Regions from separate parts of the Xenorhabdus sp. KJ12.1 genome, predicted to be linked through region 3. Evidence: predicted binding sites of a transcription regulator. Region 3 holds the regulator's gene; each other region holds the start of a gene.
The links. The regulator PurR, encoded in region 3, represses purine synthesis genes. The targets are predictions, from matches to a motif close to CANGCAAACGTTTGCNTG.
Positions count from the first base shown of each region.

Region 1 (7,996 bases), on a different contig from region 3:
CCTTCAGCTTTAGGCCGTAAGAAAATCGCCGGTAATGCGACCAGTGCCATCACCCAGTAAATACCGCCACCCATATGTTCATACAGGAAACCGCCTACCGCACTCATAACAGCGATGCCGCCTCCCATTGCTAACGCAGAGTAGACTGACTGTAAGCGAATCACTTCATTTTCTTTTCTGGCACCGATAAAACGCATCGCCGCTAAATGGCAGACAGTGAAAGTCCCACAGTGCAGGATTTGAATAATAATCAGCACGGGTAGTTCCGTGAATGCTCCCATTAATCCCCAGCGAATCACCCCACAAATAGCAGAAAGTAGCAGAAGACTGCGAGCGCTCCAGCGGCGGAATAACTGTTTGCTGAAGGTGAAAATAACAACTTCAGCTACTACACCCAGTGACCAGAGATAACCGATAGTTGATGAAGAATAACCGGCTTTTTCCCAATAAATGGAACCAAAGCTGTAATAACCAGCATGAGCGGCCTGTAATAGCGTGACACATAATAAAAACTGCCACACTGATTTTTCGGATAATAACTTTTTGAATGATACTGTATTGGCGTTTTCTACCTTGATTTTACCCGCAGGCATAATAGACGGTTTCAGCATCATACCTGACAGCATAATGGCAACACTGATAATCAGAGAAGCAAGGATAATCTGGTGATGACCAAATAAATTACCACCAATCCAGTCATTGAGTTTATCAAAGGAAATACTGACATTTGATCCAAACTCAATACCGGAGGAAGAGAGTAATATACCGGTTAAAGAAGAACTGATAATAAAGGCAATCGATCCCCACACACGCACTTTGCCATAATCAAAAGTAAACTGCTTTTGCCATGTACCCGCTAAAGCATCTGATAAAGGGACTAACGGCGAAAAAAACAGGTTAAATCCTATCATTACAAGGCAAATCCAAGCCCAGTGGCTGCCAAAAGAAAAACTGACCGCAAAGATCAAAGCCAGAAAAGATAATAATCTTAACGCTGTAATTAATTTGGCAGGATCTTTAACGGTAGGAGAAATAATGAGACTGCCAACAAAACGGGAAACCAAACCAATGCCTAATATTATACCAATCATGGAAGGAGTAATGCCTTCTCCCTGTAACCAGACTGACCAGAATGGTAAAAAGATCCCAAAAGAAAAGAAATAGGTGAAATAGCCTAATCCCAGCCAAAATGTTGATGGAACAACCATCCTTTGCCCCCGTGTTTAATGCAAAAGTTTAATGCAAAAAAACCCGCTCAAAACTAATGAGACGGGCTTATTAACTATTTATTCAGTATTTATACTCAATAATTATTCTAAGTTATGCGTAGACCGGATATTTTGCGCAGATTGCCAATACTTTCTGTTTAACGCTTTCAATCACCGTTTCATCATTGATGTTATCCAGCACATCACATATCCAGCCAGCCAGTTCACTGGTTTCTGCTTCTTTGAAACCACGACGGGTAATTGCCGGGGTACCAATACGAATACCAGAAGTGACAAATGGGCTACGAGGATCATTAGGTACGCTGTTTTTATTGACGGTAATGTTGGCACGACCTAATGCTGCATCAGCTTCTTTACCCGTAATATCTTTATCCACCAGATCCAGCAGGAACAAATGGTTTTCAGTGCTGCCGGAAACAATGTTGTAACCACGCTGTAAAAACACATCTACCATGACTTTCGCATTCTTAGCGACTTGTTGCTGATACGTTTTGAATTCCGGTTCCATGGCTTCTTTCAGCGCAACCGCTTTACCTGCAATAACATGCATCAACGGGCCACCCTGACCACCAGGGAAAACAGCAGAGTTCAGTTTTTTATACAGCTCTTCATCCCCACCTTTTGCCAGAATCAGACCACCGCGTGGGCCTGCAAGTGTTTTGTGGGTTGTCGTTGTCACAACATGAGCATGAGGAACCGGGTTTGGATAAACACCTGCGGCAATCAGGCCGGCAACGTGAGCCATATCAACAAAAAGGTATGCACCGATTTCATCAGCAATTTCACGCATTTTTGCCCAGTCAACCACTCCAGAGTAGGCAGAGAAGCCACCGATGATCATTTTAGGCTGATGTTTCAGTGCCTGATTACGGATATCGTCGTAATCAATTTTTCCATTTTCATCAATACCATAGGGGACAACATTATAAAGTTTCCCAGAGAAGTTGACCGGAGAACCGTGAGTCAGGTGCCCACCGTGTGCCAGATTCATCCCTAAAACAGTGTCACCGGGTTGCAACAGCGTCATATATACCGCCATATTCGCCTGAGAACCTGAATGCGGCTGGACATTAGCATAATCTGCACCAAACAGCTCTTTTGCTCTGTCAATTGCCAGTTGTTCAACTATATCAACGTACTCACAGCCACCATAGTAGCGTTTACCCGGATAACCTTCCGCATACTTATTAGTCAGCTGAGAGCCTTGAGCCTGCATAACTCTTGGACTGGTGTAGTTTTCAGAAGCAATCAGTTCAATGTGTTCTTCCTGACGACGAACCTCCTGCTCCATCGCCTGCCACAGTTCGGGATCATAATTCGCAATATTCATTTCACGCTTTAGCATTTGGTTCTCCTGACTCAGCTACATCTTTGAAAAATACCCCTGAGGGCCAGAATGTGACACAGTGTAAACTCTTTTTATCAAATGAGATAGTCTTGACAGGACATTTTACGCAAACGATTGCTTTAAGACCTACCGCCCTATAGCCCATAATGTTTTTTATCCGTCCGGGATTTATCATTGATCTTTGTGATTCCTGTCAAATATTGTTGTTTCACAAATCCTGCGATTTTGATTTAAGTCAAAATAATTTCTGCTTTTTACTTTAAGCTCTTTCACTGAATAATAAGTTGCATTTAAAATGCAACTTATCAATTGAGCATGATTTAAAAATTCAGGAGATCATGATGTTAGACAGTCAAACTATCGCAACTATAAAATCCACTATTCCGCTGATTGTTTCTACCGGGCCAAAATTAACTGCTCATTTTTATGAACGTATGTTCAGTCATAACCCTGAATTACAGAATATCTTTAATATGAGCCACCAGAGTAACGGTGATCAGCGTCAGGCTCTTTTCAATGCCCTGTGTGCTTATGCGGCTAATATCGATAACTTATCTGCTCTGTTACCGGCGGTAGAAAAGATTGCTCACAAACATGCAAGCCTGAATATTCAGCCGGAACACTACCAAATTGTGGGAACTCATCTATTAGCAACAATTGATGAAATGTTTCATCCGGCAGAAGAAGTGCTGGATGCCTGGGGAAAAGCTTACGACGTATTAGCCGGTGTTTTTATCAATCGTGAAGAAGAAATTTATCAGAGTGGTGAACTTTCGGCAGGAGGATGGCGTGGTCTGCGTCAGTTTCGTGTCAGCCGGAAACAACCGCAAAGCGATATTATTACCAGTTTTGAATTTGTGCCTGTCGATGGCGGTAAAGTCTTAGATTATAAACCGGGGCAATACTTGAGTATTTATCTGGAAGATCCTGCTTTTGAGCATCGTGAAATTCGTCAGTATTCATTAACTGCCGCACCAAATGGAACTCACTATCAAATCGCCATTAAAAGGGAATCTCATGGCAGGGTATCCAGCTATATGCACGATAAAGTACAGGAAGGGGATACTGTATTACTGTCCGCACCGCGAGGCGATTTCTTCCTTGATATCCAGCCTGATACTCCTGTTACGCTGATCTCTGCCGGTGTCGGCCTGACTCCGATGATGAGTATGCTGCAATATCTGCATAAACAACAACATCCTAGTACCGTCAATTGGTTTCACGCAGCAGAACATGGTGGTTATCATGCCTTCTCAGAAAAAGTAAAGGCGATTGCCAAATCCATGCCTAATATCAATTATCAGGTCTGGTATCGCGAACCCAGAAATGAAGATAATTACGGCGCAGATTACCAACAGATAGGGCTGATGGAACTGACTTCAGTAAAAGATGAAATAAATGTAGAAGGGATGCAGTTTTATCTCTGTGGGCCGGTCGCTTTCATGCAATATATCGCCGCTCAACTTCTGAAAATGGGCATCCATGAACAACATATCCATTACGAATGTTTTGGCCCGCATAAAGTCATTTAAATCAGCATCGTCATCTGGAACCCCGCCATAATGGCGGGGGATGAGGCACTTAGAGCTTAAATTGCTTCTTCGTCCTGTTCACCAGTACGAATACGTACAACACGAGCAACATCGAACACAAAAATCTTGCCATCACCAATCTTACCGGTTTGGGCTGTCTGCATAATAGTATCGACACAGGTATCAACAATATCATCCGGTACGATAATCTCTATTTTGACTTTGGGCAGAAAATCCACCATATATTCTGCACCACGATACAGTTCGGTATGTCCTTTCTGGCGGCCAAATCCCTTCACTTCTGTTACCGTCATACCTGTGATACCGACTTCAGCCAGAGCTTCACGCACATCATCGAGCTTGAAAGGTTTGATAATTGCATCAATCTTTTTCATGAAGTATTCCTGTTATTACCAGTTCTTACGCCCGAAACCAGACGTAATCGGATAGCGCCTGTCTTTACCAAAATCACGCTGTGTAATACGCGGGCCAATCGGAGCCTGACGACGTTTATACTCATTGATGTCCACCAACCGGATCACCTTACGGACAATCGTTTCGTCAAAACCTTCTGCTACCAGATCAGCCACGGATTTATCTTTTTCTACATATCCCTCAAGGATAGCATCCAGCATGTCATACGGAGGCAGGCTGTCCTGATCGAGCTGATCGGGAGCCAGTTCCGCAGATGGCGGACGATCGATAACACGCTGAGGAATAGCAGGAGATAATGTATTACGATATGTGGACAATGCAAATACCATAGTTTTTGGCACATCTTTCAAAGCATTGAAGCCACCAGCCATATCGCCATATAAAGTGGAATAGCCTACCGCTGATTCACTTTTGTTACTGGTTGTCAGTACCAGACGGCGGCGCTTGTTTGACATTGCCATCAGAATGACAGCCCGGCAACGAGCCTGTAAGTTTTCTTCTGTCGTGTCTTTTTCTGTACCGGCAAACATCGGCTCCAACTGCGCCATAAATGCGTCAAACATTGGTTCGATAGAGACAATATCAAATTCAACACCGAGCAATTCAGCCTGTTCTCTGGCATCATGAATACTCATTTCAGAGGTATAGCGGAATGGCATCATCACCGCCTGTACATGCTCTTTACCCAAAGCATCCACCGCAATCGCCAGTGTCAGGCCGGAATCAATTCCTCCGGATAATCCAAGTAACGCGCCTTTAAAACCATTTTTCTGTACATAATCCCGCACAGAAAGAACTAAGGCTTTATAAATTTGCCCCAGTGGCGGCAATGGAGGGATAGGATTTGCCATCGGCTCAATTGTCATATCACTCAAACGACACTGCTCGACCTGCTCTTCAAAAGCTGCCATGCGGTGTGTGATTTCACCATTCATATCAAAGACTTTTGAACAACCATCAAAAATCAGTTGATCCTGCCCACCAACCTGATTCAGATAGATGATTGGCAAATGGATACGCTGGCAGTGTGATTTGATAAGCGCACTGCGGATATTTGGTTTTTCGTGATTATAAGGAGAAGCATTCATTGATAGGATAATATCGGCTCCAGCCTGTTTCAAAGCATCAACCGGAGCATCAAACCATAGGTCTTCACAAATCAACAAACCCAAGTTATACCCTTTAAAGGGTATAACACAATTTCGCTCGCCCGCATCGAAATAGCGTTCTTCATCAAAAACGCCATAATTAGGCAGTTGTTGCTTGAAATAACGCGCAACGGTTTCACCTTTCCAGAACAGCGAAAGTGCGTTGTATATTTTTCCGTCCTGTTGCCACGGGTGACCAACTAAAATACCAGCCTGAGAGCTTGCCTCTTGTAAGCGTACTAACTGTTCGCGGCAACGCTGATGGAAATCAGAACGGAACAGTAGATCCTCTGGGAAATAGCCCGACAGTGATAATTCAGAGAACATGACGAGATCAGCGCCTTTTTCCTGCTGTTCCTGTACTGTATGCAACATACGCTCGCTGTTGCCTTCGATATCCCCTACCAGCCAGTTTAATTGGGCAAGGGCAATATTAAGAGTACGACTCATAGAATGCGGCTCTCCTGGGCCATTATTCACTTCTCTGTCTGGTTCAGACAGTTCAATACGGCTTTAAAAACGTTTCAATTATTTATGGGATTTAAATTACAGGAAGGTTATTCCTTAAAATCATTGGCATCCAGTTCATGGCGAGCCAATAATTTATAAAATTCTGTTCGGTTACGCCCTGCTACACGGGCGGCGTGAGTGACATTACCTTTAGTCATTTGTAGTAATTTACGTAAGTAATTCAGTTCAAACTGGCTACGCGCCTCGACAAATGTCGGTAATGCCGTGTTTTCACCTTCCAATGCCTGCATGACTAAGGCATCACTGATCACCGGAGCGGTTGTCAGGGCCACGCATTGTTCAATAACATTGACCAACTGGCGAACATTCCCCGGCCAGCTTGCTGCCATCAGACATTTCATCGCATTGGTGGAGAAACTGCGCACAAAAGGCTTATGGCGTTTAGCTGATTCCCGCAGCAAATGGTTTGCCAGTAAAGGAATATCTTCGGCACGTTCATTCAGGGTAGGGATTTTCAGGTTGACCACATTCAATCGATAATAGAGATCTTCGCGGAATTCATTGCGCTGCATCGCCTTCGGCAAATCCCGGTGAGTTGCCGAAATAATCCTGACATCAATATCTAAATCACGATTACTTCCCAGAGGGCGGATCTTACGCTCCTGTAATACCCTCAATAGCTTAACCTGAAGCGCCAGTGGCATATCGCCGATTTCATCAAGAAACAGCGTTCCTCCCTGAGCCGCCAGAAAAAGCCCTTCCCGGCTACTGACTGCTCCGGTAAATGCGCCTTTCGCATGGCCGAACAGTTCAGATTCCAGCAGTTGTTCAGGTAAGGCACCACAGTTAATCGCAATAAAGGGTTTCTTTGCCCGGGGGCTTGCACGATGAATAGCCTGAGCCAACACTTCTTTACCGGTTCCGCTGTGTCCGTTAATCAAAACGCTGACATCAGACTGTGCCACCATTTTTGCCTGCTCCAGCAAACGTAGCATCAGAGGGCTGCGGGTGACAATTTGCTCACTCCATTTACCATCTATGGCAGGTGTTGATAATTCCAGAGCATCATCAATGGCTTTGTAAAGTGCATCACGATCAACAGGTTTAGTCAGAAAACTAAATACGCCCTGCTGTGTTGCGGCAACAGCATCGGGAATAGAACCATGAGCAGTGAGAATAATCACCGGCATACCCGGATGCTGTTTTTGAATTTCAGCAAATAAGGCCATGCCATCCATCTCATCCATACGTAAGTCACTGATGACCAAATCTACTTTTTCTTTTAATAGGATGCGTAATGCTTCATGCCCACTTTCCACTGTCGTGACACGAAATCCCTCACTGATCAGACGCATTCCCAATAATTTCAGCAAGCTTGGATCATCATCAACCAGAAGGAGATGAGCAGGATTGCGTGCGGTCATTGTACTTCAGCTCCTTTTTCTTCTGAAAAATTATCTTCTGTCTTTGTTTCCGATTTTCTTTCCGGGTGGGATTCGTTGATTTTATTACCGCTTTCATCAACAGGGTGTTCTGTTTCAACTGACGCCGAAGAGCCATTCTGGCTTTGCTTGCGGGATGAAAGCTGACGTTCAATATCGGTCAGATTTTCTAACTTACGGGATATTGAATGTAATTCATATTCCAGCCGAGTTCGTGCCTCTTTCAGTCGATCAATTTTGTTATCACTATCTGATTGTAATCGCTGATATTTTGTCTTTTGCTCTGCCAGACTAATTTTTAAATATTGTTGGTCACGCCATAGTTGTAATAATGGCTGCAACGAAGGCGGAAATTGTGTGCTATATCGATTCAGGTTTTCTATGATACTGC
Region 1 covers NZ_CAWNQH010000059.1:75,654-83,649, forward strand. Annotated here, with positions in the region: gene AACS92_RS06750 (3-phenylpropionate MFS transporter) at 1-1,208, opposite strand, end outside; gene glyA (serine hydroxymethyltransferase) at 1,321-2,574, opposite strand; gene hmpA (NO-inducible flavohemoprotein) at 2,862-4,109, shown strand; gene glnB (nitrogen regulatory protein P-II) at 4,166-4,504, opposite strand; gene AACS92_RS06770 (NAD+ synthase) at 4,520-6,142, opposite strand; gene glrR (two-component system response regulator GlrR) at 6,250-7,587, opposite strand; gene qseG (two-component system QseEF-associated lipoprotein QseG) at 7,584-7,996, opposite strand, start outside.
Region 1: glyA (serine hydroxymethyltransferase) is a predicted target of PurR. The motif match lies at 2,681-2,698, and genes of this name have one in related genera.

Region 2 (7,996 bases), on a different contig from region 3:
ACCCTTGGTTCCTTACGCCCTGATAAACGGCGGCGCATCGCCAGGGAAACGCTGGAAATTTACAGTCCGTTAGCCCATCGATTGGGTATCCATCACCTGAAAACAGAACTGGAAGAGCTGGGTTTTGAAGCTCTGTATCCGAACCGTTACCGGGTGATTAAAGAGGTAGTTAAAGCTGCTCGCGGCAACCGTAAGGAGATGATCCAGAAAATTCTGTCAGAAATTGAGGGCAGATTAACGGATGCCGGCATCAAATGTACCGTCAATGGGCGGGAAAAACACCTCTACTCTATCTATCGTAAGATGCACCTGAAAGAACAGCGTTTTCATTCCATCATGGATATTTATGCGTTCCGTGTCATCGTCGATAACCTTGATACCTGTTACCGTGTTCTGGGGCAAATGCACAGCCTGTATAAACCCCGCCCCGGTAAGGTAAAAGATTATATTGCCATTCCCAAAGCCAACGGCTATCAGTCCCTGCATACTTCTCTGATCGGCCCACACGGAGTTCCGGTTGAAGTACAAATCCGTACTGAAGATATGGATCAAATGGCTGAAATGGGGGTTGCTGCACACTGGGCTTATAAAGAGCAGGGTGAATCAGGTACGACTGCTCAGGTTCGTGCTCAGCGCTGGATGCAAAGCCTGCTGGAGCTTCAGCAAAGTGCCGGTAGCTCTTTCGAATTCATTGAAAGCGTCAAATCTGATCTATTCCCTGATGAGATCTACGTTTTTACGCCTGAAGGGCGTATTGTCGAATTGCCGGCAGGGGCGACACCTGTCGATTTTGCCTATGCCGTTCACACCGATATCGGTCACGCCTGTGTCGGGGCCCGTGTTGATCGTCAGCCTTATCCACTGTCTCAAACCCTCAGCAGTGGGCAAACCGTCGAAATTATTACCGCACCAAGTGCGCGCCCTAATGCCGCATGGCTGAACTTTGTCGTCAGCTCTAAAGCACGCGCTAAGATCCGTCAGCTATTGAAAAACCTAAAACGGGATGATTCAGTCAGTCTGGGTCGGCGTCTGCTTAATCATGCACTCGGCAACGGCCTGAAAGTTGCCGATATCCCAGAAGAAAACATTGCCAGAGAACTGGCAAGAATGAAACTGACTTCACTGGATGATCTGCTGGCAGAAATCGGCTTAGGTAACGCAATGAGTGTCGTTGTTGCTCATAATCTGTTGGGCGAGAAGGAAAAAATGCCAGACAGTAATAGTGGCAACAATAATAGTAATAATAGCCGTAAACTGCCCATCAAAGGTGCTGATGGTATCCTGATTACCTTTGCCAAATGTTGCCGTCCTATCCCCGGTGACCCGATTATTTCTCATATCAGCCCGGGCAAAGGTTTGGTTATCCATCACGAATCCTGCCGTAATATTCGTGGCTACCAGAAAGAACCGGAAAAATTCATGCCTGTTGAGTGGGATAAAGATGTCAACAGCGATTTTATTGCTGAGATTAAAGTTGACATGTTTAATCATCAGGGTGCACTGGCAAATCTGACAGCCGCCATTAATGATGCGAACTCCAATATCCAAAGCATGAATACCGAAGAAAAAGATGGCCGTGTTTATTGTGCTTTCATTAGGTTGACTGCCAAAGATCGTATCCAGCTGGCAAATATCATGCGCAAGATACGTGTCATGCCGGATGTACTACGAGTCAGCCGTAACCGAAATTAGAGGTTATGAATCCTAAACGTTATGCACGTATTTGTCAGATGATGGCAATGCGTCAGCCTGACCTGACGATTTGTTTAGAAGAAGTACACAAACCCCATAATGTATCTGCAGTGATTCGTACTGCGGATGCAGTTGGCATTCACCAAATCCACGCCGTCTGGCCTACTCAACAATTACGAACTCAACTCTCTTCCGCCGCTGGCAGTAATAGCTGGGTTCAGGTAAAAACTCATTCATCCGTTGAGCAGGCTATCAACCAGTTTAAAACTGCCGGAATGCAGGTATTAGCGACCAATCTTTCTGATAAAGCCGTCGATTTCCGTCAGATTGATTACACTAAACCTACCTGTATCATTATGGGGCAGGAAAAGAAAGGCATTTCCAAACAGGCTATTGCTCTGGCAGATCATGATATTGTCATTCCTATGGCAGGCATGGTTCAGTCGCTAAATGTCTCCGTTGCTTCTGCGCTGATCCTGTATGAAGCACAGCGGCAACGCCAGCTTGCCGGTATGTATCAGCGAGAAGAAAGCACGCTATCTGAGGAAGATCAGCAAAAATTGCTGTTTGAAGGGGGATATCCCGTTTTAGCGGCAGTTTCACACCGTAAAGGGCTGGAACAACCTTTGATTGATAAGCAAGGGCAAATCATAGCAAGTGAATCCTGGTGGGCAGCAATGCAGGCAACGACAGCACCATCAGCAGGGAAATAAATCACACTGACGGAAAACCGGATTGATGGAGAACTGGATTAATGGAGAATAGATATGAAAGGCCGATTACTTGATGCCATCCCGTTAACAACTTTACGGGGTGTTGGAGCCAGTCAGGTAGGTAAGCTTGCCAAACTGGGGTTGGTCAATCTACAGGATCTATTACTGCATTTGCCTCTCCGTTATGAGGACCAAACCCGGCTATACCCCATCAATGAAGTGTTGCCCGGTATTTATGTGACAGTGACAGGCGAAATTTCACGTACCAATGTCGTTTTTGGGCGTCGGCGTATAATGACCTGCCAAATCAGTGACGGCACTGGCGTGTTAACCCTGCGTTTTTTCAATTTTACTGCCGCCATGAAAAACAGTCTGGCAGAAGGTAAACATATCATCGCTTATGGTGAAATACGCCGGGGCTCTCAGGGTGCTGAAATTATCCACCCGGAATACAAAATCCAGCAACACGCCGAGCGTATCCATTTGCAGGAAACCTTAACCCCTGTCTATCCTACCACAGAGGGAGTACGTCAAACTACGCTGCGTAAATTAATCGAACAGGCTTTGGAGCTGCTGGATACCTGCGCCGTTAATGAGCTATTACCGGAGCAGTTCAGCCGGAATATTATCAGCCTCTCAAATGCCCTGCATACGTTACACCGCCCACCGCCTGATATTTCCTTAGCTGATTTGGAAAGTGGCAGACATCCGGCTCAACGTCGCCTGATTCTGGAAGAATTACTGGCTCATCATTTAAGTATGCTGGCAGTCAGAGCGGGAGCGCAGCGCTTTCAAGCCCAGCCACTCACTGCGGATAATTCATTAAAGCAGCGGTTACTGGCTCTGCTCCCCTTTTCACCGACTCATGCACAAGATCGCGTGGTAGCAGAAATAGAGCATGATCTGGAAAAAGAAGTTCCGATGATGAGGCTGATTCAGGGGGATGTCGGTTCCGGAAAAACACTGGTTGCAGCACTGGCGGCAGTCCGTGCCATCGTTCATGGTAAACAGGTTGCACTGATGGCACCTACTGAACTACTTGCTGAGCAACATGCCAACACTTTTCGCCAGTGGCTGGAACCACTCGGTATTCAGGTAGGATGGCTGGCTGGAAAACAAAAGGGCAAAGCCCGGCAAGCACAACAAGAAGCTATTGCCAGCGGACAGGTCAGTATGGTCGTCGGCACACATGCTATGTTTCAAGAACAGGTTAAATTCGCCGGACTGGCATTGGTAATTATTGATGAACAGCATCGCTTCGGTGTTCATCAACGTCTGGCGCTGTGGGAAAAAGGGCATGAACAGGGCTTTCATCCTCATCAATTAATCATGACTGCCACACCAATCCCACGGACACTGGCAATGACAGCTTATGCCGATTTGGATACATCCGTTATTGATGAACTTCCTCCGGGGAGGACACCTGTAACAACTGTTGCCATTCCCGATACCCGTAGAAATGAGATTATCCAGCGAGTTAAAAATGCCTGCTTAGATGAAGGACGTCAGGCTTATTGGGTGTGTACTCTGATTGAAGACTCTGAAGTTCTGGAAGCACAAGCGGCTCAGGTTACTAGTGAAGAACTTGCTCTGGCGTTGCCTGAATTGAAAATCGGTTTAGTTCATGGGCGAATGAAGCCAGCTGAAAAGCAAACCATCATGGAGGCTTTTAAAGGTGGTGAACTACAACTATTGGTTGCGACAACAGTGATTGAGGTTGGTGTTGATGTTCCCAATGCCAGCCTGATGATTATCGATAATCCGGAACGATTGGGACTCGCTCAGTTACACCAGCTTCGTGGTCGCGTCGGGCGTGGAGCAATAGCCTCACATTGTGTTCTGCTTTATAAAACACCGCTGACCAATACCGCCAGGATCCGTTTGCAGGTTCTGCGGGACAGTAATGATGGTTTCGTCATTGCCCAAAAAGATTTAGAGATCCGCGGGCCGGGTGAACTTCTTGGTACACGTCAAACCGGTAATGTCGAATTCAAAATTGCTGATTTATTACGGGACCAGAGTATGCTCCCTGAAGTTCAGCGTATTGCCCACTATATCCACCAGCATTATCCGGAAAACGCGAAGGCCCTGATAGAACGCTGGCTTTCTGACCGCTCTCAGTATAGCCATGCCTGAGTGATAAGATTTAACAAAAATAACTAAAAAAATGCCGCTGAAATCTTCCAGCGGCATACCTAACAAGAACAAAAAACGAAGTTAAATTAACCTGTGACAGATGGGAATATAGGTAACATCAGGTAAATTTTGATAATTGCTGCGTTGACGATATCAATAAAGAACGCACCTACCATTGGTACGAGCAAGAATGCTACATGTGAAGGCCCGAAACGGTCAGTGATTGCCTGCATATTTGCGATAGCTGTAGGTGTTGCACCCAATCCGAAGCCACAGTGACCGGCAGACAGTACTGCTGCATCATAATTTTTACCCATGACTCTGTAAGTCACGAATATTGCGTACAATGCCATCACTACCGCCTGTACAGCGAGGATCACCAGCATAGGCAGGGCAAGGGAAGCCAGTTGCCACAATTTGAGACTCATCAATGCCATTGCCAGGAAGAGTGACAAGCTGACGTTACCCAGTACTGATACAGCCCGATCAAATACCCGGTAAAAGCCGAGCAGAGATAGGCCATTACTCAGTATCACACCGGTAAACAGAACACAGACAAACGTTGGCAAAAAGAGAGTATCTTCCAGCACCTTCTCAAGGTAGTTACCGACTAACAAGCAGATAGAGATTAATGCGATGGTTTCCAGCATGACCAATGGCGTGATCAAGCGACCGGTATAAGGTTTTTCAAATGCAGATGGAACTTCAGCATCATCACTCTCCAGACCCGGTGTTTTGTCATTTCTCACCAGTAAACGAGCAACAGGCCCACCAATCAGGCCTCCGAGAATCAAACCGAATGTCGCACAAGCCATTGCTACTTCAGTCGCATTCTCAAAACCATAGCGTTCAGTAAATACCTTACCCCATGCAGCGCCCGTGCCGTGCCCTCCCGAAAGGGTCACAGACCCTGCCAGTAGCCCCATCAATGGGTCAAGGCCGAGCATTTTTGCCAGCGCAATACCGACTGTGTTTTGTACCAACAGCAAGCCTACAACGGCAACAACAAAGATTAAGAGAAGTTTTCCGCCTGCTCTCAGGCTGGCGAGGTTAGCATTCAGGCCAACTGTGGCGAAAAATGCCAACATAAGGGGGTCTTTGAGGGATAGGTCAAAGCTGACTTCCCAGCCCGTAGACTGTTTAACTGCCAGCAGAACAAAAGCAACCAGTAAGCCACCTGCGACTGGCTCTGGAATTGTATACTTTTCAAGAAATGAAATTGACTGTACGAGCTTTCTTCCCAGTAGCAAAACAAGTGTGGCCGCAACGAGCGTGCCATAAATATCCAGATGATACATTTATGTACCCCATCTAATTGTTAAAATTATGTTAATTTAATGCGACGTTATAATCATCCTATAAAAACGCCAAGAGCAGGTAAGGATTGGATTAGAAAAAAAATTCCTAATAAACACAAGATAAAACATTTAAAAGTGTGACGAAATAAGGTTATAAGCCATAGGCAAAATTTCACGCAAACGATTGCTTTTATAATCTAGATCAATAAAATGTGTTTTTTTCACTCGAAACGACACTCATGGCCACCTCAACACGCGAAAATCCAGCACTGGAAACTCTCAAAAAATCAGACAGCGAATTAATTTACCGTCTGGAAGATAAACCCCATCTTCCGCATGCTGTATTTGCCGCCTTTCAGCATCTGCTGGCAATGTTCGTTGCCGTTATCACGCCAGCTATGTTGATCTGTCAGGCGCTTGGACTTCCGGCAGAAGATACCCAACGCATCATCAGTATGTCTCTGTTTGCCTCCGGTCTGGCATCACTGATTCAAATCCGCTCCTGGGGACCTGTTGGCTCTGGTTTACTTTCTATTCAGGGTACCAGCTTTAATTTTGTCACTCCCCTCATCATGGGTGGCTTGTCCCTGAAAAATGGCGGTGCTGATGTGCCGACCATGATGGCTGCTCTGTTTGGTACGTTGATGCTTGCAGCAACGACAGAGATATTACTTTCCCGTGTACTTCATCTGGCTAAAATGCTCATCACCCCTTTGGTTTCCGGCATTGTTGTCATGATTATTGGCCTATCACTTATTCAGGTCGGGCTGACTTCTATCGGTGGCGGCTATTCTGCTATTCAGCAAGGTACATTCGGTGCCCCTGAAAATCTTTTTCTGGCCGGAATTGTTCTTGCCATCATCGTATTGCTGAATCGTCAGCATAATCCCTATCTGCGGGTAGCTTCTCTGGTTATTGCCATGACAGTAGGTTATCTGGCCGCCTGGTGCATGGACATGCTACCCCACTCCGCCACAACAGAAGACAAACCAATTATCACTGTGCCTGCCCCGCTGTATTACGGGCTTTCTATTGACTGGCATTTACTCATCCCATTAATCCTGATTTTTATGGTGACATCATTGGAAACGATTGGGGATATTACAGCCACTTCAGATGTTTCCGAGCAGCCAGTCTGCGGCCCGTTATATATAAAGCGCATTAAGGGTGGTGTATTGGCAAATGGCATCAATTCGATGATTTCTGCTGTATTTAATACATTCCCGAATTCCTGTTTTGGTCAGAATAACGGCGTCATCCAATTAACGGGTGTTGCCAGCCGTTATGTTGGCTACCTTATTGCTTCTATGCTGATCCTGATGGGGCTATTTCCGGCAGTCGCCGGTTTTGTCCAGCATATTCCAGAGCCGGTATTAGGTGGCGCGACGATTGTCATGTTCGGCACAATTGCAGCATCCGGTGTCAGAATTGTTTCCCGGGAACCGTTAAATCGCCGTGCCATTATGATCATTGCATTATCACTGGCCATGGGGCTTGGCGTTGCACAACAACCCCTTATTTTACAGTTTGCACCTGAGTGGATAAGAAATCTGTTTTCTTCCGGTATTGCAGCTGGTGGCCTGACTGCAATCCTGCTTAATCTGATTTTTCCTCAGGAAAAATAAACTATCGCGTTTCAATCTAAGATTTTCACCTTCGTTTTCGCCTTGTTGTTATATTATCCCGCTCTAATCGCGGGATTTTTTTTATATTTTGCGTAACCTTTCGCAATATTCTGCCCTAGATGGGGGAATTAAAGGTTTTTCAGCATTGTCTATTGAGTGATGCTCTTTTTTACGGCATAAAAGGATTTTTTCAGGAAGATTATATTGGGGTGAGATGATGAAGTGGTTAGGGAAAGGCTTTGCTGTTCTGCTGTTATTACTGATTCTGGCAATTATTGCTGTTTATTTTGTTGCCCAGACACACTGGGGAGCAAAGAAAATAAGCAGATGGATTAATAAACAAGGTCATTATCAGGTCAATATTGAAAATATCAATCACAGCTGGCTCCAGCCTATGACCTTAATGCTCCATAATGTGAGTCTCAGTGATAAGCAGAGTTCTTTCTCACTCAATGCCAATACTGTAGATCTGGATTTTAAATGGCAGGCCCCGACAAAATTAACAAATCTGCGTAAGTTGACCTTACAAGAT
Region 2 covers NZ_CAWNQH010000138.1:84,953-92,948, forward strand. Annotated here, with positions in the region: gene spoT (bifunctional GTP diphosphokinase/guanosine-3',5'-bis pyrophosphate 3'-pyrophosphohydrolase) at 1-1,692, shown strand, start outside; gene trmH (tRNA (guanosine(18)-2'-O)-methyltransferase TrmH) at 1,698-2,405, shown strand; gene recG (ATP-dependent DNA helicase RecG) at 2,460-4,541, shown strand; gene gltS (sodium/glutamate symporter) at 4,628-5,839, opposite strand; gene AACS92_RS21300 (uracil-xanthine permease family protein) at 6,079-7,464, shown strand; gene AACS92_RS21305 (AsmA family protein) at 7,679-7,996, shown strand, end outside.
Region 2: gltS (sodium/glutamate symporter) is a predicted target of PurR. The motif match lies at 6,013-6,030, and genes of this name have one in related genera.

Region 3 (7,996 bases):
ACTATGTTCAAACGTTTCCTGGTTGGTGCAGTTGTAGTAACAACATTATCTGGATGTGCTGACATGGGAGCACTGTCTAGTGATACTTACTCAATTGATCAGGCCAAACAAGTTCAAAACGTAACCTACGGGACTATTTTGTCCGTCCGTCCGGTCACTATAAAAGGCTCTCAGGCTGGCAACCAAAACATGCTAGGAGCGATTGGCGGAGCAGTATTGGGGGGATTGTTAGGTGATTCGGTTGGCGGCGGTAGAGGACAGAGGCTTGCAACAGCTGCTGGAGCTATTGTCGGTGGAATGGCAGGTCAAGGAATTGAAGGTGCTATCGATCAAACAAAAGGTGTCGAATTGGAAATCCGTACTGACAGCGGAAGAAATATTGTTGTGGTGCAAAAACAGGATCAAGTTATATTCAGTAAAGGGCAACGTATCAAAATTGCCGATAGTGGCGATTCAACAACGGTCTCTCCTATCTAATAGGGTTAAAGTATATTTAAACAAAAAAATCGCGGATCACCAAAATATGGCCCGCGATTTTCTTTTTATCGATTAATTTTTATATTACCTGTTTATGTAATTGGCTAATATTTTTTTCGATTTTTTTTATTACAGAAGCAAGTAGAATTAACTCGTCATGAGTAATTCCCTCCAAGATGTCTTTCCTCGTCGAACCAATAACACTATCCACTTCTCTGATAAAATTTTCTGACTCTTCTGTTAATTTGATTCTTTTAGCGCGCCTATCATTAGCACATGTGTGCCTTGTAATGAGTTTCTTTTCTTCTAATTGATCTAAAGTTCTTACCAGGGATGGTTGTTCAATACCAATTGCTTTTGCAAGTTGTATCTGTGACTGCTCCGGTGGTAACAAACTAATATTGTAAAGAGTAACCCAATGTGTCTGAGTTAATTTCAACGGCTTCAAACGATGATCAATTAAAGCGCGCCAAACACGAACTAAACGTGCCAGGTCTGATCCCAATGTCAATTCCAATTACCCCTCCTTATAATTAGAGACTCATATAACATCAATGAATTATCCAATCAGTTTATTCATATGAATAATGGATACGCATCCTATATCTTGCTCACATTAGTAGAGTCAGATATTTCGCTAATTACTTAATTAGTATCGCGTTGGCTTGTTACTTAAAGTTGACATCTTCGTCGCCCTAAAGAGCGAAGTTTTACGGCGCACCAAACAAAATCGCGCATTAATCCACCAACGATATAAACTGTATAAAATAATCCTCCAACTTAACTATTAAGATTTTAAATATCAACGAAACAGATACAAACTCCAAAAAATAGACACAATACCGCTCGGTTAAAGTTCTATAAGAATAACCGCCATCCAAATACTAATCTATATATTTTTACATTAATATCATTTTTATCTTACAGTTAGCGTTAAGTGGATAATAAAGTTCATTAAAAACAAACAGATAACCAATTAGCGCGATTATTGTTCAATAATTAATTATTTGATAAGAAACCTTTACCTTAAGGGTTTAATTAGTCAATCTCTGTAATATTTTTAAATGACCTATATCAAATAAAAAATAGGTAATATGAATAAAATATCACTTTATCATGGAAAAAGTTCTTAACCATAATGAAAATATGAAATATTATTCATATAAGAAAGTTTCATTAACAGTTAAAAATGTGAATTAAAATAACCCAAGCTGTTTTGATGGAACAACTTCATCATGACCGTTATTTTTCAGTGTCCGCAGATATCTGGCATGGCATAGCCGCAATATTTCTCTTTTTTGCCCATCAGATAATTTCATCCACATAAAGCGCTCTTCTCTATTACGATAGCAACCTCGACAGAAACCACGCGGACCAGATTCACAAATCCCCTTGCAAGGATTAGGAATAACAAAAAACTCTAGTTGCTCAGCCATGTCATCCTCCTGTATACAAAATTACCTAAACGATTATCTCTGAGAGAATTGCAACACTATCTAGATCCAGCTCACATCAAATAATGGATTACAAAATAGTAGCGAGTAAAACAAAGGTGAAAGGACGCATTGAATTACCTTATGTTTACCATATATAGTTAAAAAACAATGGGGTCAGAGCACGAAATTTTGCTCTTTTGCTATTTCGTAAAATTAATATTTTGATATAAAACCATAAACATAAGAGGTAATCATGCGTCTACTTCATACAATGATCCGTGTTGGCAACATGCAACGTTCGATTGATTTTTATACTAAAGTAATGGGCATGCGTCTACTTCGTACGAGTGAAAATCCAGAGTATAAATATTCCCTCGCCTTTGTAGGTTACTCTGATGAAAGCCAAGGTGCGGTCATCGAATTAACGTATAACTGGGATGTTGATAGCTACGAAATGGGTACAGCATTCGGCCATATTGCTTTAGGTGTTGATGATGTTGCGGCAACGTGTGAGCGTATCAAACTTGCCGGGGGAAATGTCATTCGTGAAGCGGGGCCAGTGAAAGGCGGAACAACTGTTATCGCTTTTGTTGAAGATCCTGACGGTTATAAAATCGAACTTATTGAAAATAAAAGCGCCAGTAGTGCATTAGGCCATTAACTATTTTCCATATGCAAGTCTCCATATACAAGGGCATCTTTAACATGCCCTTCGTTTCCACTAGGTAGATATTACTTCTGCAATGCTTAATAAATTTTGTCATAATATCCGCTATCCTGAAGTTAAGAATAAAATCAGATGTCTAATATAAAAGATCAAAACATGCTCAGTGGGCGCTTTCGTGGCTATTATCCCGTTGTTATTGATGTAGAAACCGCTGGGTTTAATGCGCGGACAGATGCTTTACTTGAAATAGCTGCAACGACGTTAAAAATGGATGAAGAAGGTTGGCTGGCGCCGGCTGATACGCTGCATTTCCATATTGAGCCCTTTGAAGGAGCCAATCTTGATCCCGCCGCGCTGGCATTTACAGGTATTGACCCGACTAATCCATTACGGGGTGCCGTCAGCGAATATACTGCGCTGCATGCCATTTTTAAGATGGTCCGTAAAGGTATGAAAGGGAGTAATTGCAATCGCGCCATTATAGTTGCTCATAATGCTAGTTTTGATCACAATTTTGTTATGGCAGCGGCTGAACGCTCTGGTTTAAAACGTAATCCATTCCATCCTTTTGCCACGTTTGATACGGCTGCACTGAGTGGTTTGGTGCTTGGTCAAACTATTCTGGCAAAAGCCTGCATTACAGCAGAAATCCCCTTTGACAGTAATCAGGCACACAGTGCTCTCTATGATACAGATCGGACAAGTCTGCTTTTCTGCGAATTGGTTAATCGCTGGAAGCGACTAGGTGGTTGGCCTATGGCCACTCCGGACGGCGAAGTCTGATAAACTAAGAGCCTATTTTATTAGGCTCTTAGCTCCAATAATGGTTATCAAATATTACTGGCTGTCTTCTTGCTCACGGTATTTATCTGCGGTCTCTTTAATCAATGTTTGCAATTCACCGCGTTGATACATCTCCATCAGGATGTCACATCCCCCGACTAACTCACCATCAACCCAAAGCTGAGGGAATGTCGGCCAGTTAGCATACTTAGGTAATTCAGCACGGATATCCGGGTTTTGCAAAATATCCACGTAAGCAAAACGTTCACCACAAGCAGATAAAGCCTGAACAGCCTGAGCAGAGAAACCACAGCTTGGCAGTTTCGGTGAGCCTTTCATGTACAGCAAAATCGGGTTTTCATTAATTTGGCGTTCGATTTTCTCAATTGTCGTCATTTTTACTTCCTTAAACCGCAGGTGCTGTTTATCAGCATCAGAAAAGATTGATTCAGAATACCACTTTCTGGTGCTGATTTTCTACAGCGAACGTGCTGCTACAAATTTTTATCATGAACAACATTTTGTAATCGCTGAGATTTCCATCCCCTATAAATATTTAATCCATTAAAACTGAACAGTTCTACATCAGCTCATCATTAAATCGCATCTTTTTCCCTGTTATTTAGCAGAAAAGTTGTTAAGATAATCACTAAAATAGCAACATGATAATAAGCTTAAATTTGCTCTATCCATGATTAATACTTTACGAATCATGGTTTATAAAGCCAAAAACCCGATATTAAAAGGAGTATGCAATGTCTTTTGAATTACCAGCATTACCTTATGCTAAAGATGCCTTAGAACCTCATATCTCAGCAGAAACTCTGGAATATCATTACGGCAAACATCACAATGCTTATGTTGTGAACCTGAACAACCTGATTAAAGGTACAGAATTTGCCGGAAAAACACTGGAAGAAATCATCAAAACTTCTGATGGCGGTATCTTCAATAATGCTGCGCAAGTATGGAACCACACTTTCTACTGGCACAGCCTGTCACCAAACGGTGGTGGTGAACCTACCGGCAAAGTTGCAGAAGCAATCAACAAAGCTTTCGGCTCTTTTGCTGAATTCAAACAGCAATTTACTGATGCAGCCCTGAAAAACTTCGGCTCCGGCTGGACATGGCTGGTCAAGAAAACTGATGGTAGCCTGGCTATCGTTAATACTTCCAATGCAGCAACTCCGCTGACTGGTGAAGATAAGCCTGTTCTGACTGTTGATGTTTGGGAACATGCTTATTACATCGATTACCGCAATGCACGTCCTCAATATCTGGAGCATTTTTGGGCTCTGGTTAACTGGCAGTTTGTGGAAGAAAATCTGGCTTAATTAGCCTATCAGTTAAATACAAGGGTAAGTTTTTCCGGTTCTTCACACATGTTTCATCCATGGATACTTTCTGAATCGTGAAAAACTTCCCCTTGAAAAAATAGATGGCGTTTCACCACAATATTATTTCTGGACTTAAGGTTATTTCCGGACTCAAGCGATCAAACAGAGACTCGCCAGAAAAACAATCATGACTAACGCACTACAGGCAGTCAATAATCCCAATTTCAGATCTGTATCCATAAACCATCCTCATCGTGAAAATTAAGACTCAGCAACATCATAAATTTTAAGTGGTTATTTATCTCAAAGATTAAAAATCGCACTGTGATATTTAATACATATACTTTATAGCATCGATTACTGCTTTCACTTTTGAGCTAGATCAGACAAAATTCACGGTTTCTCGCTAAATTATTGCCAGTTATCTTCCTATATACAAATATAATACTGGCAAATGATTAACAAAGTTCTATATCCAGATAAAGGGTATACAAATTTAGACCAAAAGGTCAGGAGTCCTTTTTATCATGGCAACGATTAAAGATGTGGCTAAACGCGCTGGTGTTTCAACCACAACCGTATCCCATGTTATTAATAAAACCCGTTTCGTCGCCGAAGATACGAAGGCCGCAGTATGGGCTGCCATTAAGGAACTGAATTATTCTCCCAGTGCCGTTGCCCGAAGCTTAAAAGTCAACCACACAAAATCTATCGGGTTATTGGCAACCTCAAGTGAAGCACCCTATTTTGCTGAAATAATCGAGTCTGTCGAAAATAGTTGTTATAGCAAAGGCTATACATTGATTTTATGTAATTCCCATAACAACCTCGACAAACAAAAAGCTTATCTCGCGATGCTGGCGCAAAAGCGTGTAGATGGTTTATTAGTTATGTGTTCAGAATATCCTCAACAGTTGCTGGGGATGCTGGAGGATTATCGCAATATTCCTATGGTTGTCATGGATTGGGGGGAATCCAGAGGGGACTTTACGGATGCCATTATTGATAATGCCTTCCACGGTGGTTATTTAGCTGGCCGGTATTTGATTGAACGTGGGCATCGTGATATTGCCTCCATTCCCGGCCCATTAGCCAGAAATACAGGGGGTGGACGTCATCAGGGTTTTCTCAAGGCATTGAAAGAAGCCAATATCACTATTCGGGATGAATGGGTTGTTCAGGGGGATTTTGAGCCTGAATCAGGTTATCAGGCAATGTGTAAGATCTTAAACCAGAAACATCGCCCTACCGCTGTGTTCTGTGGCGGGGATGTGATGGCAATGGGAGCTATTTGTGCTGCCGATGAAATGGGTTTACGCGTTCCTCAGGATATTTCCATCATTGGTTATGACAATATCCGTAATGCACGCTATTTCACACCAGCACTGACAACCATTCATCAACCTAAAGAACGGCTGGGACAAATGGCTTTCTCCACGCTACTTGATAGGATTATCAATAAACGTGAAGATGCTCAAACCATCGAGGTTCATCCACGTCTTGTAGAGCGTCGCTCTGTTGCCGATGGTCCTTTTATTGATTATCGTCGCTAACAGTTAGTCTTCTTGTAGCCATTCAGCATTAAGCGTTGTGTTATCACCAAGATATTCAAGCAACCAGCTTAATGCAGGTGAATGGCTTTTTTGTGACCATGTCAGACAGCACGGACTATCAGGTAACGGCTGCTCAAGCTCAAGCACACTCAATTTTCCCTGGCGAATAAGCGGTAATGCCCTGTGTTTAGGTACCATTCCCACACACAATCCCTCCATTAAACAGGATAACCCCGCTTCCCAGTCAGGAACAACCAGCCGCCGCTGATTATCTAAAGCCCATGTATCACGTTTAGGCAGGCTTCGTGATGTATCCTCAAGACATAAACTGGCATAAGGCCGCAATTGGTCATCATTTAATTTTTCCGTTACGAACGCCAGCTCATGCTTAGGGCTGGCAACACACAGCCATGGCATAAAACCCATATCCCTGAAACTGTATCGCTCACCAACCGGAGAAGCACGTGTTGCTCCAATAGCAACATCAACACGCCCATCCACCAGCGCATCCCATACACCATTAAAAACTTCGGGATAGATAAATAACTCAATATCCGGAAAATGACGATAGAAATCCAGAATAAGCTGACGTGTCCGTTCTGGTTTAACAACCTGATCAACAGCGATACTGAGTTGTCCTCGCCATCCGTTTGCTACCTGCTGACATTGGTGCCGGGTATGATTCATTTTTTTGATAACAGAACGGGCTTCCTTAACAAAAATAGCTCCTGCTTCAGTTAACTCTACGTCACGGTGACGGCGTTCGAACAGAGAAACTGCCAGCCATTCTTCAAGTTGCTTTATCGTATAACTGACAGCAGAAGGCACACGGTGAAGCTCTGATGCAGCCGCACTGAAACTTCCTGTTCTTGCCACCGCATCAACAACTTCCAGAGAATATTCAGACCACATGTTTCTTCCTTTTAATTTTTTTCATAGCATGGTACAAATAATACCGTTTCACAATCAAAAATCACGCCATATAAAATAAGCTCCATATTTCTTTATCAATTACCACACCGATTGACTAACGCGATTTATTAACACAATGACAACAAATAAAAACTCTCTTCCATTTATGTTTTATCTTGCTGGTCTGAGTATGCTCGGCTACTTAGCCATTGATATGTATCTGCCCGCCTTTGATGCTATGAGTAAAGATTTAAACACATCAAAAGGTGCCATCAGTGCAAGTCTTAGCATTTTTCTCGGCGGTTTTGCCGTTGCTCAGCTTTTATGGGGATTACTTTCCGACCGTCTGGGAAGAAAGCCTGTTCTGATTATCGGTTTGTCCCTGTTTTGCCTCAGCTGTCTGGGCATACTTTGGATAACAGATGCGACTCAATTACTTGTCCTGAGATTTATTCAGGCTGTTGGGGTCTGCTCTGCTGCCGTTTCCTGGCAGGCTCTGGTTGTCGACAGATATGATGCTGAACGCACGAAACGTGTTTTCGCTATGATTATGCCATTAGTTGCGCTTTCCCCTGCCCTTGCACCATTATTAGGCGCATGGTTACTGTCACACACAAGCTGGAGGGTTATCTTTCTTGTCTTGATGGTTGTAACGCTGTTACTACTGATACCTACACTTTTTCTGACGAACAAACGTGTTCCCATTGATACCAGCGCAGATAATCATAGTGCTTCTTTCTTCACCTTATTGAAGTCATCAGTTTTTAGCGGCAATGTTTTGATTTATGCTTCCTGTAGCGCCGGCTTTTTTGCCTGGTTAACAGGTTCACC
Region 3 covers NZ_CAWNQH010000001.1:90,172-98,167, forward strand. Annotated here, with positions in the region: gene AACS92_RS00390 (outer membrane lipoprotein) at 4-477, shown strand; gene slyA (transcriptional regulator SlyA) at 557-994, opposite strand; gene AACS92_RS00400 (DUF1289 domain-containing protein) at 1,674-1,913, opposite strand; gene gloA (lactoylglutathione lyase) at 2,167-2,574, shown strand; gene rnt (ribonuclease T) at 2,713-3,363, shown strand; gene AACS92_RS00415 (Grx4 family monothiol glutaredoxin) at 3,418-3,759, opposite strand; gene sodB (superoxide dismutase [Fe]) at 4,119-4,697, shown strand; gene purR (HTH-type transcriptional repressor PurR) at 5,228-6,253, shown strand; gene punR (DNA-binding transcriptional activator PunR) at 6,257-7,165, opposite strand; gene punC (purine nucleoside transporter PunC) at 7,302-7,996, shown strand, end outside.

Region 4 (7,996 bases), on a different contig from region 3:
ATTATTGAGAAAAATATTACCGGTAGTCAAGTTTCTCCTTCCTGCGATGAGCTGAGTTAACTCTATGCCCGTTTTTTTCTGAATAATAAACATTATTGTTGTAATAATTAATATTACTGCCACATGAACCATATAAAGAGAATAAGATATTTTACCTAAATGCTGCATGTATTTATTAAGGAAAAAAGAGGAAATAATACCTCTTTGATATGCCAGGGTGAAAATAGTAAGGCAATAAATAACAGTGCAGATTATTTGCTTGGCTTCATATTGGGAATTGACAAAATAAATGAGAAACACCACACAGAGAATTTCTAAAATAGTTGCCGTAATAGTGCTTATTTTTATATCAGAGAAAATACTGAAAATACTATAGGTAAATGCTCCAGCAAAAAAACTTGATACTCCTCGTGTAACAGCTTGTTGTAATATAGGGTTGCCACTGACAAGCAGCCATAAAGTGGCTACAGATATTAATAGCCATATTAGAGGAGCGATATTCATTTTTCTAAAAGTAATAATGGTTAAATACAGTATAATATATGTATAGAATTCGACACTAAGACTCCACGTAGGGTAATTAAAAGTCAGATTGAGATAATGTGTTGTGGGAGTCCATGATTGAATTAAAAAGAGATTGGGTAAAATCTCCGAGGGCGCAGTTCTGCCGGTAAATGGTGTTGTATCAAAATGAATGCCAACGTTTTTTTGAATCAATAATCGACAAAATTCCAGAAATATAAATATCAATAACATTAATATGTGAAGAGGGAATATTCTGAAAAAACGGGAAGATATATATGGAGTAAATTTTACATCTCTATATGCATAGGTATGTGTCAGTACAAATCCACTAAGTACAAAGAAAAGCTCCACAATAATATAACAGGTACGAAAAAAATGAAGTTCGGTAAATGCACCAACAATATGTAAATGACCAGTCACAACAATTAAAGCACCGATTCCTCTGACCGCATCCAAAGATTCAAATCGCTTCATCATATCCATCTCATTCAATATGTAAATTTTAACTATGTACAATTAAAAATAATTATTTTTAAATAAAATTAATATATTTAGTGACTTCATAGTATGTAAAAAGGAGATTAATAACCGCTATAAAAAAGTGGCCGGAGTTATCTTTTATCTTAATATGTTTTATCGTTAGCGTGTGGCAACCTAAATAGGCATTGAAGCCAATATCTGCATAATGCTCACAAATTTTCGATATGGTCAAGTTTCATTTGTTTCAATAACCATGATTTATATTTGAATTAACTTAATGAATTTTTTTGATGTGACGGTTCTATATGATTATTCGAAATAATTTGAAAGTGGCGTCCTCAGTAATGATTGCTTACGCCACTTTTTAAGATAAATTAGCTGTGCTTTTTCGGGGTAAACAACGCAATTATGGTAGCGCTTAACAATAGCAATGCGCCTGATATGGTTAAAACGGACAGAAATGCGCTATCAAAGGCCAGTTTTGCTGCCTGAAGCAATGATAAAGCCATATCGCCCTTTAGCCCTTCTGCGACGATAATCGCTTCATCAATACTATTCTGTAATGCATTACTGACTGATTCTGATACAGGGATATCAGCTGGTAGGGTAAATGCTGCTGTATAAATTGCTACCAACAGGCTACCGAGTACAGCAACCCCAATCAGACCTCCAAGTTCATAGGCAATTTCTTCAATTGAGGCTGCTGTACCTGCGCTATGCTCGGGGGCGCTGAACATGATGGAGGTAGAAGCTGCTGTCATCGCAGCACCGACACCAAATCCAATCATGGAGAATGTCGTGATTTGTACCAACATTCCGGACCGGAAGCCAATGAGATAGCCAAAAATACCTAATCCTGCCAGAAAAAGTGAAAGCCACATAATTCTTCCTGAACCCAATTTGGGTATAACAAGACCCACTAATGGCCCGGCAACGAAAGAAGCTAATGGGATAGGTAAAATAAATAATCCTGCCTGTAAAGGCGATAAACCAGCAATAAGTTGCAGCCGCTGACTGACTATTAATTCAACTCCCATCAGGGCTGCGGTGCTAACAAAAGCGGTCGCGACACCGGTAGCAAAACCATAGGATTTTAATGAAGTAAAGTCTATGATCGGTGCAGGTGAACGACGTTGCCGATAAACGAACATCATCGTGAATATCATCCCGATTGCACTGGCTATAATGGCAGTTCCCATTGATGGGGCTTGTTTGCTGATTTCTTTGAGAGCAAAAGTAATGCCAATCAGCCCGATCATAATTTGGACGGAGGCCAGCAGATCGAATGTGCGTTGTGGGTTACTCTGGCTTTTCGTAATAGTGAATAGAGCGAATATCAACGCAATAATGACGATTGGGACGTTGATCAGGAAAACGGAACCCCACCAGAAATATTCCAGCAGTATTCCACCTATGACGGGACCGAGTGCCGCGCCCCCCGCAGCAACAGCGGACCAGATACCGATGGCAAGAGCGCGTTCTCCGGGTTCTTCGAAAACCTGACGGATTATTGCGAGTGTGGCCGGCATCATCATTGCGGCACCGATGGCAAGTATCACTCGTGCACAGATCAACATACTCGTATTTGGAGAAAATGCTGCCATCATTGAAGCAATACCGAATACAGCTAATCCGGTAGTAAATAATTTTTTGGCACCAAAGCGATCACTTAGAGCACCCGCTCCGGGAAGCAGGCCTGCAATGGTTAATGAATAAGCATTCATGATCCATAACTTCTCAGTGGAAGATGCTCGTAAATCGTATGTTAAACGTGGTAAAGCTGTATAGAGGACTGTCATGTCGATGACAATCAGCAAAAGTGCACTGGAAATAACAGCCAGCACAAGCCAGCGAGTATTTGATTTCATGAAAGAACTCATCAGTGTGGTTTAGGGAGCCTGTATCGCCAACCCTTGACGGTACAAATTGCGCACATTATAAATACATACGTATTGAATTAAAAGAGAGTAATAATGGGACGACGTAAAACAATTGACCGGAACATTCTGTTGGATGCAGCAGAACAAATTGTCACCACACATGGGGCAGCGGCCCTTACCATTGATGCGGTAGCAAAAGCCGTCGGGATCACTAAGGGTGGGGTTCAATACAGTTTTAATACGAAAGATGCGCTTATTGAGGCGATGTTTGAACGTTGGGGGCTTGGCTACGAGGAACAATTCTACAAAATAGCCGGAGAAGCTCCTGATCCACTGACTGCAATACGTGCGCACATTGAAGCAAGTAAATGTTCCGATGAAGTGTCATCGGCGAAAGCAGCGGGGCTGATGGCATCGTTATTGCAAACACCGGAACATCTGGAATCAACCCGTGACTGGTATCGTGAGCGCATCGCTAATTTGGATACAACAACAGCAGAAGGTCGTCTGGCCCGTTTAGCTTTTTTGGCGACAGAAGGTGTATTTATTTTACGTTTCTTTGGCTTGATGGATATTGGTAAGGATGAATGGGCGGATATTTTCAGCGATATTCTGGAGATGGCACCTTCTGAAAATAGTGAATAAAAACAGCGCCCATTAGTGTAGTTCGTTAATAATCACTTTGTGATATAACTTATTGATTGTACTCATGGCAATCGTTTTCTTTTTTGATCTTTTAGGATAACGATTTATTTTGATTTCCTGTAGGATGAATCGAAAACTTCATCTGTTTAGGAATAAAACATTAATGAGTACACTCAATTCAGGCTCTGCAAATAGTCAGGGTTTACTTCAGCGCGTGTTTAAACTGGAAGAGCATGGTACAACAGTTCGCACCGAGATGATTGCGGGGCTGACAACCTTTCTGACGATGGTTTATATCGTCTTTGTGAACCCACAAATTCTGTCTGTTGCCGGAATGGATATTAAAGCTGTATTTGTCACAACCTGCTTAATTGCTGCACTTGGCAGCATTATGATGGGGATAGTGGCTAATTTACCTGTTGCGGTTGCGCCTGCTATGGGTCTGAATGCATTTTTTGCCTTCGTTGTTGTTGGTGCTATGGGTGTTTCGTGGCAGGTTGCGATGGGCGCAATTTTCTGGGGTGCTGTAGGGCTGCTGATCCTGACGATTTTCCGCATCCGTTACTGGATGATAGCGAATATTCCCGTGGGGCTGAGAGTCGGTATCACCAGCGGTATCGGGCTTTTTATTGCTATGATGGGTCTGAAAAATGCCGGCATTATTGTACCGAATCCAGATACGATCGTTTCTATTGGTAACTTTACTGCTCATAACGTCCTGTTGGGAGCGCTGGGCTTTTTTATCATTGCTATTTTAGCAGCACGTAATTTCCATGCCGCAGTATTGCTGTCCATCGTAATAACGACGGGGATCGGGTTTATGCTGGGGTATGTGGAATATCAGGGAATTTTTGATTTGCCACCCAGTGTTATGAGTGTTGTCGGGCATGTTGATGTGAAAGGCGCGCTGGATATCGCATTAGTCGGGATTATTTTTTCTTTTATGCTGGTGAACCTATTTGATTCATCCGGTACGCTGATTGGTGTGACCGATAAAGCCGGCCTTGCTGACAGTAACGGTAAATTCCCGCAGATGAAGCAGGCTCTGTATGTTGATAGCATCAGCTCAGTGGCAGGTTCTTACATCGGCACTTCTTCGGTAACCGCTTTTGTAGAAAGTTCTTCTGGCGTCTCTGTGGGTGGCCGTACTGGGTTAACCGCTGTCGTCGTTGGTATTTTATTCCTGCTGGTGATGTTTATTTCTCCACTGGCCAGTATGGTTCCGGCTTATGCTACGGCGGGTGCGCTGGTTTATGTCGGCGTTTTGATGACATCCAGCCTGACACGGGTAAAATGGGATGATCTGACGGAATCCGTTCCGGCATTTATCACCGCTGTTATGATGCCATTCAGCTTCTCAATTACTGAAGGTATTGCACTGGGCTTTATGGCTTATTGCGTGATGAAACTGGGAACAGGAAAATGGCGGGAGATAGGCCCGTGCGTTATTGTTGTCACGTTGCTGTTTGTGCTGAAAATGGTATTTGTCGATGCCTGATAATTATAATCTCAGTTAAACCGAGTACCGAGCAATATAAAAAAAGCCTGATGTATCAGGCTTTTTTATAGAAATTATACAAAATATTTTTCTAAAAAAAGATTAATGGCGGCTTTCTGGTGCAATAAAACCGATACAAATTACTTCAGATTCCGCGCCGGGCTGTGCCTGAAAAGTGAAATCTTCCTTATGGCTGAGAGTTAATGCAGGCCATGTAGCCAACGTGGACTGGAAATGCTCCTGTGAGCAGTTCTTCCCTCTTTTCCCCACCAGCACTGCACCATATTTGACAATATCACTCTCTTTAATATGGCGATTATAAATATTGGGCGGCACACCGCTGCCGGTTTCCCACGGCTGTATGGTTTGGGGGCGATAGTGGCTGTAGAATGTCAGCCATTGATGCAGGTATTCACCTCCAACATAATGCAGTGGTGTTGAATACAATTCATCCCAGCGCTGATCCAGCTGGCTGGAAAAGATCTTTATTCCGGCAAATTTTTCTCCTGCACCACGGACATTTGTCAGCATAATACTGGCATAGCCAATGAGAACTACAACAGCAAACACAGCCAGACCTCGCAATGTCCCTGTTAAGGATTTATGGGGATATACGGTTATCGAGCCGACTAGCAGCGCTGGAGCTACTGCCATGAAAGGCTGTAGCCATTCGGTCATGCGCCCGCCCTCATTGAAGGAAAACCAGCCATAAATAATCAGCAGAGGCAGCAGAATGACAATATTGGTCAGTTGATTAGATTGCTGTTTTGGCCAGCCAATTTTTCCGCCTAATAGATAAATAATGGTACTGACGATAATGAGAGGATAAAAGACTGAAAACAGAGAGCGCGTGGTGTGCAGATTAAATCCTTGCTTGATTTGCGAGTCTACCCATTTGAAGGCAGAAAAATCGTTATTTACCAGCCACCAGATATTGGGTAACACCAACATCAGCCATAGCACAAGCGCCAGATAAAACAGTGGTTCCCGATAATGTCGCCGTACTTTGGGAACAAACAGAGAAAGTAAAAAGACTGAGCCAACAATCGAGAGTGAAGAGTACTTACTCATTGTTGCCAACCCTGTAGCTAACGCGAACGCCAGCCACCATTTGGGATGATCATCGATAGCCTTCAGGAAGAACAATAGTGACCACGACCACAACATTACCAGCAGATAATTGTCATTATACGGAATGATATCGAAATTGATGACGCCAGACAGATTGAGAGACAGCATAGCCAGCCATGCCAGTTCAATTTTGCCTGTTAAGCGCAAAGCCAGCTGCCAGACACCCATCATACCTACAGCAATGGCAGCAAAATGGATGAAATACCAATAAAAACTGAGAGAAATATGGCTGATATGAATAGCTGGTAACATCACAACACCCACCAGCCACGGGTTTTTCGGGGAACCCCATTCACCGTTTACGCCCCAGTTCAGGGCTTCTACAGCATCATAGGGAACAGTCGGATCAAGGTAATAACTTACTAACATCCATAAGACAGCATAACCAATACACCAAAGATACAATGAAGTTCTATAAGAAATATCAAAGAAACGCATAGTTGCTAAGGCTTATATTATTTGAGTTAAGGTAACTCAAAATAGTAGCTGAACTTGAAAGAATAAGTGAATGACATTGGATGTTATATGTGGATTCTGTTAGATTCCGCCGAAAATATCTTGATAACACGAGTTGAGTCACACGCTATGAATCAGTTAAAGAAAAAATCCCCGGCAAGAGCCTCTGCGGGTAAGCACAAAAGAAAAAGCCGTGAAGAATTAAACGCAGAAGGGCGTGAGCGTAAGCGCCAGAAAAAACATCGCGGTAATCCATCCGGTAATCGCCATCAGGAAAGTAACCAGAAAAAACAGACTGGTACTAAGCAAGAGAGAGATCCTCGTATCGGGAGTAAAGTCGCGGTTCCGTTGATTGTGGGTGAAAAAGCAGTCGCTAAGCCAGTAGCGAAACAGCCTAAAGCGCCCGAAAAACCTCGCTTGTCAGCGCGGGAAGAACTGGAAATGCTGGAAAATGATGAACGTCTGGATGATTTGCTGGCACGTCTTGAGCAGGGTGAAAACCTTTCCGAAGAAGATAATGTCTATGTCGATAAGATGCTCGATCGCATTGATGTTCTGATGGAAGAGCTGGGTATCGATCTGGAAGAGGATGACAGCGAAGAAGAAAAACAAGACGACATTATGCAGTTGCTGAAAGGTAAATAATTCCTGAAGGTTAACGGTTCTGAATGGCTAGCCATTCATGCATAAATTATCTTGATCATCAAAGGCGGTATACACTTCGTTTTTCAGGTTGCCTCTTTGTTGGCTGCGCTCGCTCACCCCGGTCACATAGTTATCTATGTTCCCGGGGACTTACTCTATCTCTTGCCACCGTGACGCATTTTGAAATCCATTGTGTATATACCCATACTTTCAATATGGTATTTGCTGTGCTGATTGGGTAAACTATAGCAGCCCATTTGATAGGCCAGAACAGCGGAAGAGATAAGCATGTCAGAGCAAGCCATTGTCTGGGATCTGCCTTTGATCCAAAAATATAATTATTCAGGGCCTCGTTATACTTCATACCCAACAGCGCTGGAATTTAACCAGCAGTATGATAATGCGGCGTTCATACAGGCCGCAGCGCGTTATCCTGAGCGTCCTCTTTCCCTTTATATTCATATTCCGTTTTGCCACAAGCTTTGTTATTTCTGCGGTTGCAATAAGCTGGTTACGCGGCAGAAACATAAAGCAGATGATTATCTGGCTGTTCTGGAACAAGAGATAACAACAAGGGCAAAATTATTTACTCATCGGAAAGTCAGTCAGATGCACTGGGGCGGAGGAACGCCGACGTATCTCGATAAGATGCAGATTAGCCGATTGATGTCGATGTTGCGTAGCCACTTCTGTTTTCTGCCCGATGCTGAAATTTCCATAGAAATTGATCCGCGTG
Region 4 covers NZ_CAWNQH010000138.1:105,207-113,202, reverse strand. Annotated here, with positions in the region: gene AACS92_RS21385 (acyltransferase family protein) at 1-1,002, opposite strand, end outside; gene AACS92_RS21380 (MFS transporter) at 1,380-2,873, opposite strand; gene AACS92_RS21375 (TetR/AcrR family transcriptional regulator) at 2,979-3,530, shown strand; gene AACS92_RS21370 (NCS2 family permease) at 3,694-5,028, shown strand; gene AACS92_RS21365 (glycosyltransferase family 39 protein) at 5,131-6,597, opposite strand; gene yihI (Der GTPase-activating protein YihI) at 6,745-7,260, shown strand; gene hemN (oxygen-independent coproporphyrinogen III oxidase) at 7,549-7,996, shown strand, end outside.
Region 4: AACS92_RS21370 (NCS2 family permease) is a predicted target of PurR. The motif match lies at 3,595-3,612, and genes of this name have one in related genera.